One region of the Acidipropionibacterium jensenii genome, then DNA from elsewhere that is predicted to be linked to it. Evidence: riboswitches for the same ligand, from Rfam matches in the RefSeq annotation. Region 1 holds a riboswitch; each other region holds the start of a gene.
The links. Region 1 has a riboswitch for cobalamin ahead of mutA (methylmalonyl-CoA mutase small subunit). Riboswitches for the same ligand answer to the same signal wherever they lie in the genome.
Positions count from the first base shown of each region.

Region 2: another riboswitch for cobalamin. It lies ahead of FEZ32_RS14010 (ABC transporter substrate-binding protein); the one in region 1 lies ahead of mutA (methylmalonyl-CoA mutase small subunit).
Region 3: another riboswitch for cobalamin. It lies ahead of cobT (nicotinate-nucleotide--dimethylbenzimidazole phosphoribosyltransferase); the one in region 1 lies ahead of mutA (methylmalonyl-CoA mutase small subunit).

Region 1 is NZ_CP040635.1:217,721-222,009, reverse strand. Features, by position in the region: gene FEZ32_RS01015 (nucleotide sugar dehydrogenase) at 1-766, opposite strand, end outside; gene FEZ32_RS01010 (alpha/beta fold hydrolase) at 908-1,834, shown strand; cobalamin riboswitch at 1,947-2,212, shown strand; gene mutA (methylmalonyl-CoA mutase small subunit) at 2,295-4,202, shown strand; gene scpA (methylmalonyl-CoA mutase) at 4,199-4,289, shown strand, end outside.
Region 2 is NZ_CP040635.1:563,291-567,579, forward strand. Features, by position in the region: gene FEZ32_RS02560 (MFS transporter) at 1-610, opposite strand, end outside; gene FEZ32_RS02565 (SanA/YdcF family protein) at 1,060-1,725, opposite strand; cobalamin riboswitch at 1,938-2,069, shown strand; gene FEZ32_RS14010 (ABC transporter substrate-binding protein) at 2,108-2,836, shown strand; gene FEZ32_RS14015 (ABC transporter substrate-binding protein) at 2,800-3,645, shown strand; gene FEZ32_RS02580 (ABC transporter permease) at 3,638-4,289, shown strand, end outside.
Region 3 is NZ_CP040635.1:1,170,015-1,174,303, forward strand. Features, by position in the region: gene cobA (uroporphyrinogen-III C-methyltransferase) at 1-738, shown strand, start outside; gene FEZ32_RS05095 (cobalt-precorrin-6A reductase) at 810-1,547, opposite strand; cobalamin riboswitch at 1,554-1,747, shown strand; partial or broken gene cobT (nicotinate-nucleotide--dimethylbenzimidazole phosphoribosyltransferase) at 1,859-3,585, shown strand; gene FEZ32_RS05110 (adenosylcobinamide-GDP ribazoletransferase) at 3,582-4,289, shown strand, end outside.

The DNA of each region.
Region 1 (4,289 bases):
CGTCCTGGTAGTTGGCCAGCAGCTGGCGGGTGTCCTTGGGCAGGCAGTAGCCGCCGTAGCCGAAGGAGGGGTTGTTGTAGTGGTCGCCGATCCGGGGATCCAGGCACACCCCGTCGATGATCTGGCGGGTGTCCAGTCCGCGCTTGGCCGAGTAGGTGTCCAGTTCGTTGAAGAAGGAGACCCGCATCGCCAGGTAGGTGTTGGCGAACAGCTTGGTGGCCTCGGCCTCGGTGGAACCGGTGAGCAGCACCGGGACGTCGGTGTCGGCGGCTCCCTCCAGGAGCATGTCGGCGAACTTGCGGGCCCGCTCGTCATGGCCGCCGACGATGATCCGCGAGGGATGCAGATTGTCGGCCAGGGCCTTGCCCTCGCGGAGGAACTCCGGGGAGAAGATGATGTGCAGGCCCGGGTGCTCGGCACGGGTCTGCTCGGTGAACCCGACGGGGACGGTCGACTTGACGACGACGGTGGCCTGCGGGGCCAGCTCCTCCACCTGCTTGATGACGGCGTTGACCGAGGAGGTGTCGAAGTAGTTGGCCTGGGGGTCGTAGTTGGTGGGGGTGGCGATCACCACGTAGTCGGCGCCGGGATAGGCCTGGTCGGCCGCAACGGTGGCGCGCAGGTCGAGGTCCCGGTCGCCCAGGAACTCCTGGATCTGGGGGTCGACGATGGTGGTGTGGCCGGCATTGACCAGATCCACCCGCTCGGCGTCGATGTCGACCGCCACCACCTCATTGTGCTGGGCCAGCAGGACGGCCATCGCCATCCCGACGTAACCGAGTCCGGCAACCGCGATTCTCGTCTTCACCATGTACTCCCCTGGGGATGGTTTGTGCGCCCCGTTGATGTAGGGCGAAAGTCTAGGGGACCCGGGCGGTGAAGGTGCGACTCCGAATAGTGTGGCGGCATGGACTGCATCACACTGGTGGCCGATGACGGTGCCGATCTCGACGTGCTGGTCTGGGAACCGCCGGGCGAACCCAGAGGGGTCGTGCAGATCGTCGTGGGGATGTGCGAGTACGCGGCCCGTTACGACGAGTTCGCCCGACGGCTGGCCGCCGACGGCTGGCTGGTGGTGGCCGGCGAGAACCGCGGCGAGGGCCCCAGAGCCCTGGTGGCCGGCGAGCTCGGCCAGCTGCCCGATCGTGGCTTCCACCAGCTCCTCGACGACATGTCGACGGTCATCGACCACTTCCGCACCGGGCCGCACCCGCTGCCCTGGGTGCTTGTCGGCCACTCGATGGGGTCCTTCCTGGCTCGCATGATGGCCGCCCGGCGGGGCCGCGAGATCGCCGCCCTGGTGCTGGTGGGCACCGGCGGTTCCCTCGGCCCGGTCGAGTCGGTGGGCATCGGGATCGCCGAGGTCGAGGTCGCCCTGGGCGGGGAGGACCGTCCCAGCCGCCTGATGAACCGCCTCACCTTCGGCACCTTCAATGCCGGCTTCAGGCCCGCCCGGACGAGATTCGACTGGCTCTCCCGCGACCACGCGATGGTCGACAGGTACCTGGCCGATCCGTTGTGCAACTACATCTGCAGCGCCGGGTTCTACCGCGAGCTGCTCATCCTGATGAGGTCGGCCAACAGCGTCGACGTGCTGCGGGCGACCCCTCCCCAGCTGCCTGTCGGCCTGTTCAGCGGGGCCGCCGACCCGGTCGGCTCGGCCGGTCGCGGGGTGCATCAGGTGGCCCGCCGACTGCGCGCCAGTGGGGTCCGCCGGGTCGATGTGGTGCTCTATCCGCAGGGTCGCCACGAGATCCTCAACGACATCAACCGCGGCCAGGTCCACGATGAGATCTGCCGGTGGATCGACGAGACGGTGGGCGTCACGGTGTGAGCCCGCTCACACCTGCGCCGGTCGGGCCGCGGACCGGTCCGCCGGCCCGCGCGCACGGGTCCCGAGGGGCCGCCCCACAGGGGCACCCCGGCGGTGGCGGCGCAGGCCTTCCGGATACGATGGAGCTGCTGGTGCCGGAGCTGTCAACGCAGTTTCGGCCACAAGAGGGAAGCCGGTGGAATTCCGGCGCTGCCCCGCAGCGGTGAGTGGGAACGACATCACCATCGCCGCCGGGTCCGCGGTTCAGATCGCGGGCGTGACGGTGATCAAGCACTGGGCTCCGGTCCGGGAAGCGGTGACGTAGGACCTGCCGTCGGCCTGGTGCCGATGGGCGGGGTGCCCACAAGTCCGAATACCTGCCAGCACGTCTTCGCACCGCCGCGTGCGATGCGGTACCGCGGGCCTCGAGGGGAGGTCTTCGGCACATGTCCATCCACAGCGGAGCAGGAGTCTGCAGAGTATGACTGATCCCGACAACCCCGGCGAGTCGGCAGTGTCCGACGTTCCCGAGGCGCTCACCCTGGCCGGCGATTTCCCGGCCCCCTCCCAGGAGCAGTGGGAGAAAGAGGTGGCCAAGGTTTTCAACCGTGGTCGCCCCGAGGGCAAGCAGCTCACCTTTGCGCAGTCGTTGAAGCGCATGGAGCCCACCACCGTCGACGGTGTGCAGTTCGAGCCGATGTACACCAGGGATGACGCCCCCGAGAGTCTCGGTGCTCCCGGCGTCGCCCCGTTCAGGCGCGGCACCACCATCAAGACCGGTGACATCGACGCGTGGGATGTTCGCTCCCTCCACGAGGATCCCGACACCGATTTCACCCGCAAGGCGATCATCGCCGACCTCGAGCGCGGCGTCACCTCCATCTGGCTGCGCGTCGGAGCCGACGCCATCAAGCCCGAGGACATCGCCGGAGATCTCAAGGACGTGCTGCTGAACCTGGCCAAGGTCGAGGTCTCCAGCCGCGACGACCAGGCCGCTGCGGCCAATGCCCTCCTCGATATCTACGCCTCCTCGGACCTGGCGCCCGAGGAGCTGTCCTTCAACTTGGGGATCGACCCGATCGGTTTCGCCGCCCTCAACGGCGGGAAGGCCGACCTGTCGGGGCTCGCCGGCTGGGTCGAGAAGACCAAGCCCTACAAGAACTCGCGGGCCCTGGTGGCCGACGGGACCATCTATCACAACGCCGGTGCTGGCGACGTCGCCGAGCTCGCCTGGGTGATCGCCACCGCCGTCGAGTACGTGCGCGCCCTCGTCGAGCAGGGAGTCTCCGCCACCGACGCCTTCGACGCGATCAACTTCCGCGTCACCGCCACCCACGACCAGTTCCTCACCATCGCCCGGCTGCGTGCCCTGCGTGTGCTGTGGAACCGGATCGGTGAGGTCTTCGAGGTTCCCGAGGATCACCGCGGCGCCCGTCAGCAGGCCGTCAGCAGCTGGCGTGAGCTCACCCGCGACGATCCCTTCGTCAACATCCTGCGCGGCACGATCTCCACCTTCGGTGCAGCTGTCGGCGGCGCCGAGGCGATCACCACGCTCCCCTTCGACGGAGCCATCGGCCTGCCGAAGAACCAGTTCACCCGACGGATCGCCCGCAACACCGGCATCGTGCTGTCCGAGGAGTGCAACATCGGGCGGGTCAACGACCCGGCAGGTGGCTCCTTCTACGTCGAGTCGCTCACCAAGACCCTCGCCGAGGCGGCCTGGAGCAAGTTCCAGGAGGTGGAGGCGGCCGGTGGTTTCGCCGCCTACCTCGCCAGCGGAAAGGTCGTCGAGGAGCTCGACGGCCTGAACGCCGAGCGGGCCAAGCGCCTGGCCACCCGCAAGCAGCCCATCACCGCCGTCTCGGAGTTCCCGATGATCGGGGCCCGTTCGGTGGAGGCCAAGCCCTTCCCGGACGCCCCTGAGCGCAAGGGACTGGCCTGGCACCGCGACTCCGAGGTCTTCGAGGCCCTGGTCGACCGGGCCGGCAAGGCCGCCGAGCGCCCGAAGGTGTTCCTGGCCTGCCTGGGCACCCGGCGCGACTTCGGCGCCCGCGAGGGCTTCTCGGCCCCGATGTGGCACATCGCCGGCATCGAGACCCCCGAGGTCGAGGGCGGTTCCCTCGAGGAGGTCGTCGCAGCGTTCAAGGCCTCCGGGTCCACCGTTGCCGACCTGTGCTCGAACAAGAAGGTGTACGCCGCCCAGGGCCTGGCAGCCGTCAAGGCACTCAAGGAGGCGGGCGCCAAGAAGGTCTACCTGTCTGGCGCCTTCAAGGAATTCGGCGATGACGCCGCGGAGGCCGAGCAGGTCTTCGACGGTCGGGTCGCCATGGGGATGGACGTCGTCTCGGTCCTCTCCGACACTCTGGACACGTTGGGAGTTGCCAAGTGAGCACCCTGCCCCGTTTTGATTCCGTCAATCTCGGCGACGCGAAGGTTCCTGCCGATGCGCAGAAGCGGTTCGCCGAACTTGCCGAAG
Region 2 (4,289 bases), 350 kb from region 1:
GACGCACCAGGAGAATGGCCAGCAGTCCGCCGGCGATCACGAAGACGAAGGACATCCACAGGGTGCCCATCTCGCCGAAGGCGGGGATGAGGAACCAGCTGGGGATGTAGGCACCCAGGGCGCCCATCCCGAGGGACTGCGCGAACCAGAACCAGCCGACCCCTCGTCCGAGGTGCTCATCGGGGGTGTCCATCGTCACCCAGGCGAGGAAGCCGTAGCAGAACAGCGGATAGCCGAAGCCGCGCAGCGCATATCCCACCACCATCACCCAGTAGGTGCCGGTGGTGACGCCGCCCCACAGGAAGACCAGCTCGAAGACCAGCCAGGCGACCAGGCCCAGCAGCATCACCCGGCGGGATCCCCAGGCATCGGCGAGCGACCCGGAGAACCAGGAGGCGATCGCGATGACGATGCCGTAGGCGGCGGTCATGAAGGCCACCTGTCCGGCGGTCAGTCCCTTGGCGTCCTGCAGGAAGCGGGAGTAGAAGCCCAGCTCCATGCCATTGCCGGTCTGGAACAGGATGACCGCGATGAACCCCCACAGAAGGTGTCTGGCGATCCCCTGTCGTTCGAGGAATCCCCACGATCCCCCGGTACTGCGAGCACTCATCCGACTCTCATCCCTTTCCACCGCCTTCGCGGCGACACTCCTCGTTGACGTGCAGAGGTGTATCTGGTGTGGGTGAGAGTGCGAGTGTTCGACGGGTGTGCACTGGACATCTGCGGTCGTCCGCGGCCGGGCCGCGGGACGGCGTGGTCGAGCGCCTCCCTCTCAGGGCACATCATCGGGCCTGCGACCCGAACCGTGCGGTCTCGGGAGCTGTCACAGTCAAGTCCCCGATGACCTGCACGACGCCGTGAACGCTACGCCGAGGAGCCGGGCGGGGCCTCGCCGACAGCGCCTCGTGCACTCTTGTGCATCAATTGATCATGTGAAAATCACATCGCAACGTGTGAATTTCCCCGGTGGTGCCACGCCCCGCCTCGATCGACACGGCGTCCATCGACACGACTTCTATCGACATGCGCCAATCACCCCGCAGCGATCGACGCCAGCGGTCAGCGCACGGCGAGTGCCTTGGAGACGCCGTCCTCCCGGTCGCCGAGGGTGGGGGTGCGCTGGGAGACGACGTCCCAGACCATCTTGAGACGGGCGCCGAACTCGCGGCTCCAGCCGTACCACCAGACCCGATTGCGCGGCGGATGGTCGGCGACCCCCTGGACGTCCAGCCCGGTCATCCGGCAGGTCGCCACCGCCCGGGTGAGGTGGTAGTCCTGGGTGCTCAGCACCGCGGAGCGCACCCCGAAGATCTTGCGGGCCCGCACGCAGGTGTCATAGGTGTCGAACCCGGCGTAGTCGGTCACCACCTTGACGGCGGGAATCCCCCGGGTGCCGACCAGATAGGCCTTCATGTTGTCGGGCTCGTTGTAGTGCTCGGTGCCGTTGTCGCCGGAGACCAGGATGGCCCGGACCCGACCGGCCTCGTAGAGATCGGCCGCCCGGTCGAGGCGTCCCTGCAGGTATCCCGAGGGGGTGCCGTCGGAGTGGACCGCGGCCCCGAAGACGATGGCGATGTCCTCCTTCGGGACGTCGCCCGTCTCGTGGATCCGGCCCACCGAGAGCCCCTCGGCCAGCGCCCAGGGGCCCGCCAGCACCAGCGCTGCCAGCCCGACACCACCGAGAACCCCGCGCTTCAGCCATCGGTAACGTGTCCGAGTCGCCATGGCCTGAAGTCTACGGCGCACGAACAGCCCGGCCCGACGTCGACCATTCGCCCTGCCTGTGCCCACCCTGCCTGTCCTCACACAGATCGGCCCGACGTCGATCGGCCGGACCCCGGTGCCGCGCCGTCGGGAGCCACCAGTAGGCTCATGGCCCACAACTCAATGACGCGCAGGTGCTCATGGGGATCATCCGGTCCCCCGAGCCCAACAGAGAATCCGGTGAGAAACCGGAGCGGTCCCGCCACTGTGACAGGGAGGCCGTCCTCATCACGCCACTGGTGCTCCAGCACCGGGAAGGCACCGATCCCCGCCCGGCACCGCCGCGGAGGATCCGACCCAGCAGACGGACAGGTCTGCGACGTCCAGAGGAGGCACCAGCCCCATGAAACTCCCCAGAATCGCAGCAGCCGTGGTCGCCGTGGCACTCGCCATGACCGGCTGCTCCGTACCGGGAGATGGGGAGTCAGCGACCAAGGACTCCCTCAACTTCGTCACCGTCATCGCCGCCAACACCACCGACCCCCATCTCGTCCAGGCGGCTTTCACCCTCAACTCCGGCGCGGTCGAGACCCTCGTCGCTCTCGACCCCAGGACGAGCACCCTGAAACCCTCGCTGGCAACCAAGTGGGACAGCAAGGACGGCCAGAACTGGACCTTCACGATCCGTGACGGGGTGAAGTTCCACAACGGCAAGACCCTGACCGCCGAGGAGGTCAGGAAGAACATCGAGCGCGCGCGCAAGGTCAACCCCGGCGTCGCCAAGCTGCTGCCGATCGCCTCGATGAGCACCCAGGGCCAGACCCTGAGGATCCGCACCACCGAGCGCCATCCCGGACTGCCCTCGGACTTCGTGCACTTCAACACCGCCATCATCGACACCGCCGCGGGGGTGAAAGTCCCGGTCGGCACCGGGCCCTTCAAGATCGACTCCTTCGACATCAGAGGGGAGACCAAGCTCAGCCGCTTCGACCAGTACTGGGGCGGGCGACCCAAGCTGGCCCACGTCACGATGACCGCCAATGACGACGCCAACGCCCGCCTGCTCGCGCTGCAGTCCGGGGGGAGGCCGATCTCATCTACCGGCCCTCCACCGAGAGCCTCGACGCCCTGAAGAAGGACTCCAAGTTCACCGTCGAGTCGGTGCCCGGCACCCGCGTCTACCACCTCATCCACAACTACGCCGGCCCCAACGCCCGGCTGTGGAAGAACCTGGAGTTCCGACGCGGCATCGATGCCCTGATGGACCGCGACTCGATCACCAGAACGGTGATGAGCGGCCAGGGGGTCGCCACCGACAACCCCTTCCCCGGCAAGCGCGAGATCTCACCGGCACCCGGCCCGACCCGCCAGAAGGGCACCGCCGCGGCCCTCGCCCACTTCTCCGCCGCCGGCCTGAGCGTCTCCGGGGGCAAGGTCACCGACTCCGGCAAGCCGATCTCGATGACCATCGTCACCTATGTCGCCCGACCGGAGCTGCCTCAGATGGCGCAGGTCCTGGAGAACGCCGCCTCCCGAGTCGGCATCTCCTTCAAGATCGTCACCGCCGACAACATCGACGAGTACCTCACCCAGAACAGGAGCAGATGGGACGTCGCCACCTACTCGGTGAACACCATCACGCGAGGAGACGGGTCCTACTTCGTCAACGGCTCGCTGGCCCCCGGAGGAGCGCAGAACCACGGCTCCCTCGACGACCCCGCGGTCACCTCCCTCATCGCCTCCTACAACACGACGGTCGGGGAGAAGCCGCGGGCCGGGATCGCCCGCAGGATCGCCGCCACCGTGCGCGACAAGTACTACAACACATACCTGGTCTCCCCGAACGAGACAGCGGCCTACGACTCCTCGGTGACCGGCTGGATCACCCCGCCCAATGAGTTCGAGTACCCGATGATCACCAAGGACCTGGCCCGTGCCTGACCAGCTGCCCGCAATCCTCCGGAAGGCCGGGGAGGTGGTGCTGATGGTCTGGGTGATCACCCTGCCCAGCTTCCTCATCGTCGCCCTGGCCCCCGGAGACGCCGCGCTGTCCATGCTGCGCGTCGACACGGTGGCTCTGAGCCAGTCCGAGATCCAGGCCTACCGGGAGCAGATGGGTCTCACCGATCCGCTGCCGGTGCGGTACTGGCACTACCTCACCGGGCTGCTGCACGGAGACCTGGGCACCTCGGTGATGACCGGTCAGCCGGTCGCCGCCGAGATCGCCCAGACCCTGCCGGCCACTCTGCTGCTGGCCGGTTCGGCCCTGGCGCTGACCTTCGTCCTGGTGATCCTGCTCGGAACGGTCTCGGCGGCCTTCCGGGGAGGGTGGCCGGACAGGGCCGTCAGCATGTTCAACTACGTCGCCGCGTCGATGCCGACCTTCTGGCTCGGGCTCCTGCTGATCCAGTGGTTCGCCGTGGACCTCGACCTCCTTCCCGCCTCCGGCTGGCACCAGGGTCTGGGACTGGTGCTGCCGACGGTCAGCCTGGCGGCGGCCATCGCGCCGCCGTTCATCAAGATCTACCGGCAGAGCTACGGGGAGACCGTGAACAAGGAGTTCGTCCGCTCGGCGCGGTCCCGCG
Region 3 (4,289 bases), 950 kb from region 1:
GGCGGCGGGCCCGGAGACCCCGGCCTCATCACCCTGGCCGGATATCAGGCGGTCTGCCAGGCCGACGTCATCCTCTACGACCGGCTGGCACCCCAGGACATCCTCGCCGACGCCCCCGCCGCCGAGAAGATCCCGGTGGGGAAGGTGCCGCGCGGCCCCTACGTCCCCCAGGAGCGGATCAACGAACTGCTCGTCGAGCACGCCCGGGCCGGGCAGAGGGTCGTCCGGCTCAAGGGCGGCGACTCCTTCGTCTTCGGCCGGGGAGGGGAGGAGTGGCAGGCCTGCGCCGCCGCCGGGGTGCCGGTCCGGGTGATCCCCGGAGTCACCTCATCGGTCGCCGGGCCGGAGCTGGCCGGGGTTCCGCTCACCCATCGCCACATGGTCCAGGGGTTCACGGTGGTCTCCGGCCACGTCGCCCCCGGCGACTCCCGCTCGGTACTGGACTGGGGTCAGCTCGCCAGGTGCGGTACCACCCTGGTGATTCTCATGGGGGTGGCTCACATCAAGCGGATCGCCGAGGACCTGATGGGCGGCGGACTGGCGGGCGACACCCCGGTCGCGGTGGTGCGCGAGGCCTCACTGCCCGACCAGTCGGTGATCAGCACGACCCTGGCGGAGGTGGCCGATGTGATGGCCGCCGCCGAGGTCCGGCCGCCGGCGATCGTGGTGGTCGGTGATGTCGCCGGACTGGATCTGGATCACGCCGACGCCGCCGCCCGGCACCACTCGGATCACTGAGGGTTATCGAGAGGTCCAGGATCGTGGGGGCCTAGGGGTTCTGGGGGTCGGACGGCGACCTCCACGGACCGTCAGCCGAGCGTGCTGCGAACCCACTCGGCGGCCAGCTCCGGGGTGGTGACCTGCTGCCCGTAGCTCGGTGACGGCGGCCGGGAGATCATCACCACTGCGGTGCCGGACTGTCGGGCGGCGGTCAGTTTGGCGTCGGGCCGGGACCCGCCGGCGTCCTTGGACACCATCACGTCGAACCCCGCCAGCAGGGCTCGCTCGGAGTCGACGGTGAACGGCCCCTTCTCCTGTCTGACGGTCCAGCCGGCCGGCAGCGGCCCCTCGGGGGCGTCGATGCAGCGTGCGGTGACCCTGCGGTCGGCCAGGGGCGCCAGGTAGTGGGGGACGGGCTGGCGTCCGACGGTCAGCAGAATGTCCCCCGGCAGTGACGCCGCCTCCCGGGCCGCCGCGTCATGGCCGGCGGCCCAGATCCACTCGGTCGACCAGGGCAGGGCCCGCCAGCTGGGTGCCTGGAGACGTGCCAGCGGCAGGCCGAGACGCCGGGCCGCCTCGGCCGCGTGCTGCGACATCGTCGCGGCGAAGGGATGGGTGGCGTTGACCAGCGCCTTGACAGCGTGGTCGCCGAGGAAGGCCGCCAGGCCGTCTGCCCCGCCGAACCCGCCGACCCGGACCTCTCCGGGGAGCGGACGCCGGGACGTGGTCACCCCCGCCAGGGAGGTGACGACGTCGACCCCCTCGTCGACCAACTGCCGTGCCAGCACGCGGGCGCGGCGGGTGCCGCCGAGGATGAGAACGTCCATGGCGTCCATCAAAGCAGCCTCACCGGTGTGGGAGGATGGATTCCGGTCCCAGGTGGAACTCCGGTGCGACTCCGGGGCGGTCCCGCCACTGTGAGCGTCAGCGCGTGCACCCGACCGATGAGGCGAGCCCAGGCGAACCCCTCCGGCCGTCGAGTGCGTGGCGGCGCGAGCCAGGTCATCACCGGTGGATCGCGGGTCGCATCAGCGGTCCGCCAGAACCCTCGGGCGCAGGCCGAGGTGGGTTCGGGAGCACTGCGAGGACACAGGATCCCCGGACCCGGCCATGCGTCCAGATACAGGAGACGTACAGCATGGCCGACACTCGGCTCCCCGACTCCCTGCCCGCCCAGGCACTGCTCGCCCGCACGGTGGCCGCCATCCGCCCGGCCGATCCCGATGCCTTGGCCGCCGCCCGCGACCGTCAGCAGATCCTCACCAAGCCCGAGGGATCACTGGGCCGCCTCGAGGACCTGTCGATCCGGCTGGCCGGGATGAGCGGTCGGGTGCCCACCCCGGTGCCCAGCCACCCGGTGGTCGGCCTGTTCGCCGGGGACCACGGCGTCTGGGCCGAGGGAGTCTCCCCCGACCCGCAGGAGATCACCGCCCAGATGGCGGTGAACATGGCCGCCGGCGGGGCCGGGGTGACCGTTCTGGCCCGCCAGATGGGAGCCGAGGTCTGGGTGACCAATGTCGGCGTCGCGGTGGATCTGCCCGCCGGCTGCGGGGTGCGCGAGAAGTGCATCCGGCACAGCACCGACGACATCTCCCGGGGTCCGGCGATGAGTGTGGACGAGGCCGTCCAGGCCCTGGAGATCGGCATCGCGACCGCCGACGAGGCGGTCGCCGCCGGGGCCGACATCCTGGTCACCGGAGAGATGGGGATCGCCAACACGACACCGGCATCGGCCCTCATCAGCGTCTTCACCAACCTGTCCGCCGCCGACGTCACCGGCCGCGGAGCCGGCGCCGCCGACGACCGCCACCGCCACAAGGTCGCCGTCATCGAGCGCGCCCTGACCCTCAACCGGCCCGATGCCGACCATCCCGTCGAGGCGCTGGCCAAGGTCGGCGGATTCGAGCACGGTGCGATGGCCGGACTCATCCTGGGGGCCGCCGCCCATCGCGTCCCGGTGGTCCTGGACGGCGTCATCGCCTGCTCCTCGGCCCTGCTGGCCGCCGCCATCGCGCCGGCCTCGGTGGACTTCCTGGTGCCCGGTCACGCTGGTGCCGAGCCCGGCATCACCGCGGCCCTCGGCGTCCTGGGGCTTCCGGCCCTGCTGGATCTGGGGATGCGTCTGGGGGAGGGGTCCGGGGCCGTGCTGGCCCTGCCGATCGTCCAGGCCTCCGCGCACATCCTCAACGAGATGGCCACCTTCGAGGACGCCGCCGTCACAGACATCAAGGTGACCGGCGAGACCGGCATCCCGGATGCGCCGGATGCGGCGGCCGCCGAGGAGGGCGACCCGGCATGAGCCAGCTGCACGTCCCCAGCCCGGTCGGCGCCCCTCCGGTGCGCGCCCTGGTGCTCGGTGGGGCACGGTCCGGCAAGTCCTCCTGGGCTGAGTCCCGGATGGCCCGCTTTCCCGAGGTGACCTATGTCGCCACCTCGGCCCGCAACCCCGATGACCCCGAGTGGGAGGAGCGGATCCGGCTCCACCGGGAACGGCGTCCCGACTCCTGGACGACGGTGGAGACCCTCGATGTCGGCTCGGTGCTGAGGCGTCACGAGGACGCCCCGGTGCTCGTCGACTGCCTGGGGGTGTGGATCACCCGGGTGCTCGACGAGGCCGGCGCCTGGACCGGCGAGGAGGGCTGGCGGCAGAGGCTGGCCGGGCGCGTCGACGATCTGGTCGACGCCGTCCATCACACCCGGCGCGAGGTGGTCATGGTGTCCAACGAGGTGGGGATGGGACTCGTCCCGGAGACCGCGTCCGGACGGCTCTTCCGCGACGAGCTGGGGCGTCTCAACGCCGCCGTCGCCGGGGCCTGCGACGAGGTGTGGGTGTGCATCGCCGGCATCCCGAAGAGGTGGGCATGAGTCAGACTCCCGCCCCGGCCCGGATTCCCGGCCCACTGCTGGGCATCGTCTCGGCCTTCGCACTGTTCTCGATCATCCCGGCCCCCGTCCTGCCCACCGTCGACCGCCGGATCGCCACCCGGGCGATCCGCGCCTTCCCGTGGATGGGGATCCTGCTCGGAGTGGTCGCCGGGGCGGTGGCCGGCGGGGTGCTGGCCGCCGGCGCCGGGCCCTGGCTGGCCGGCGTGCTGGCCCTGGCCTGGCTGGCCGCGGCCACCGGGGGATTCCACCTGGACGGGGTCGCCGACACCGCTGACGGGTTGGGCTCCCGGGCGCCGGCCGAACGCGCCCTGGCGATCATGAAGCAGTCCGACATCGGGCCGATGGGGGTGATCAGCCTGCTGATGGTGCTGCTCATCGACCTGGGAGCCCTCACCAGTCTCACCGCCACCGCGGCCGTCGCCGGGCCGGGATCCTGGTGGCGGGTCGCGCTGCTGGTGCTGGTCGGACCCTCGGTGGGACGCGCCTCGATCCTGCTGGCGACCCTTCCCTCGGTGCCGTGCGCCCGGCCCGGCGGGTTCGGGTCGCTGGTGGCCGGGGTCACCACGGGTCGGGCCGCCGGGATCAACATGGTCTGTCTGGCGGTGGTCTGGGCGGTGCTCGGCTGGCTGGTCTCGGGCTGGGCGGGCGCCGCGCTCGTGGTCGTCGCCGCGGTGCTGGCGCTG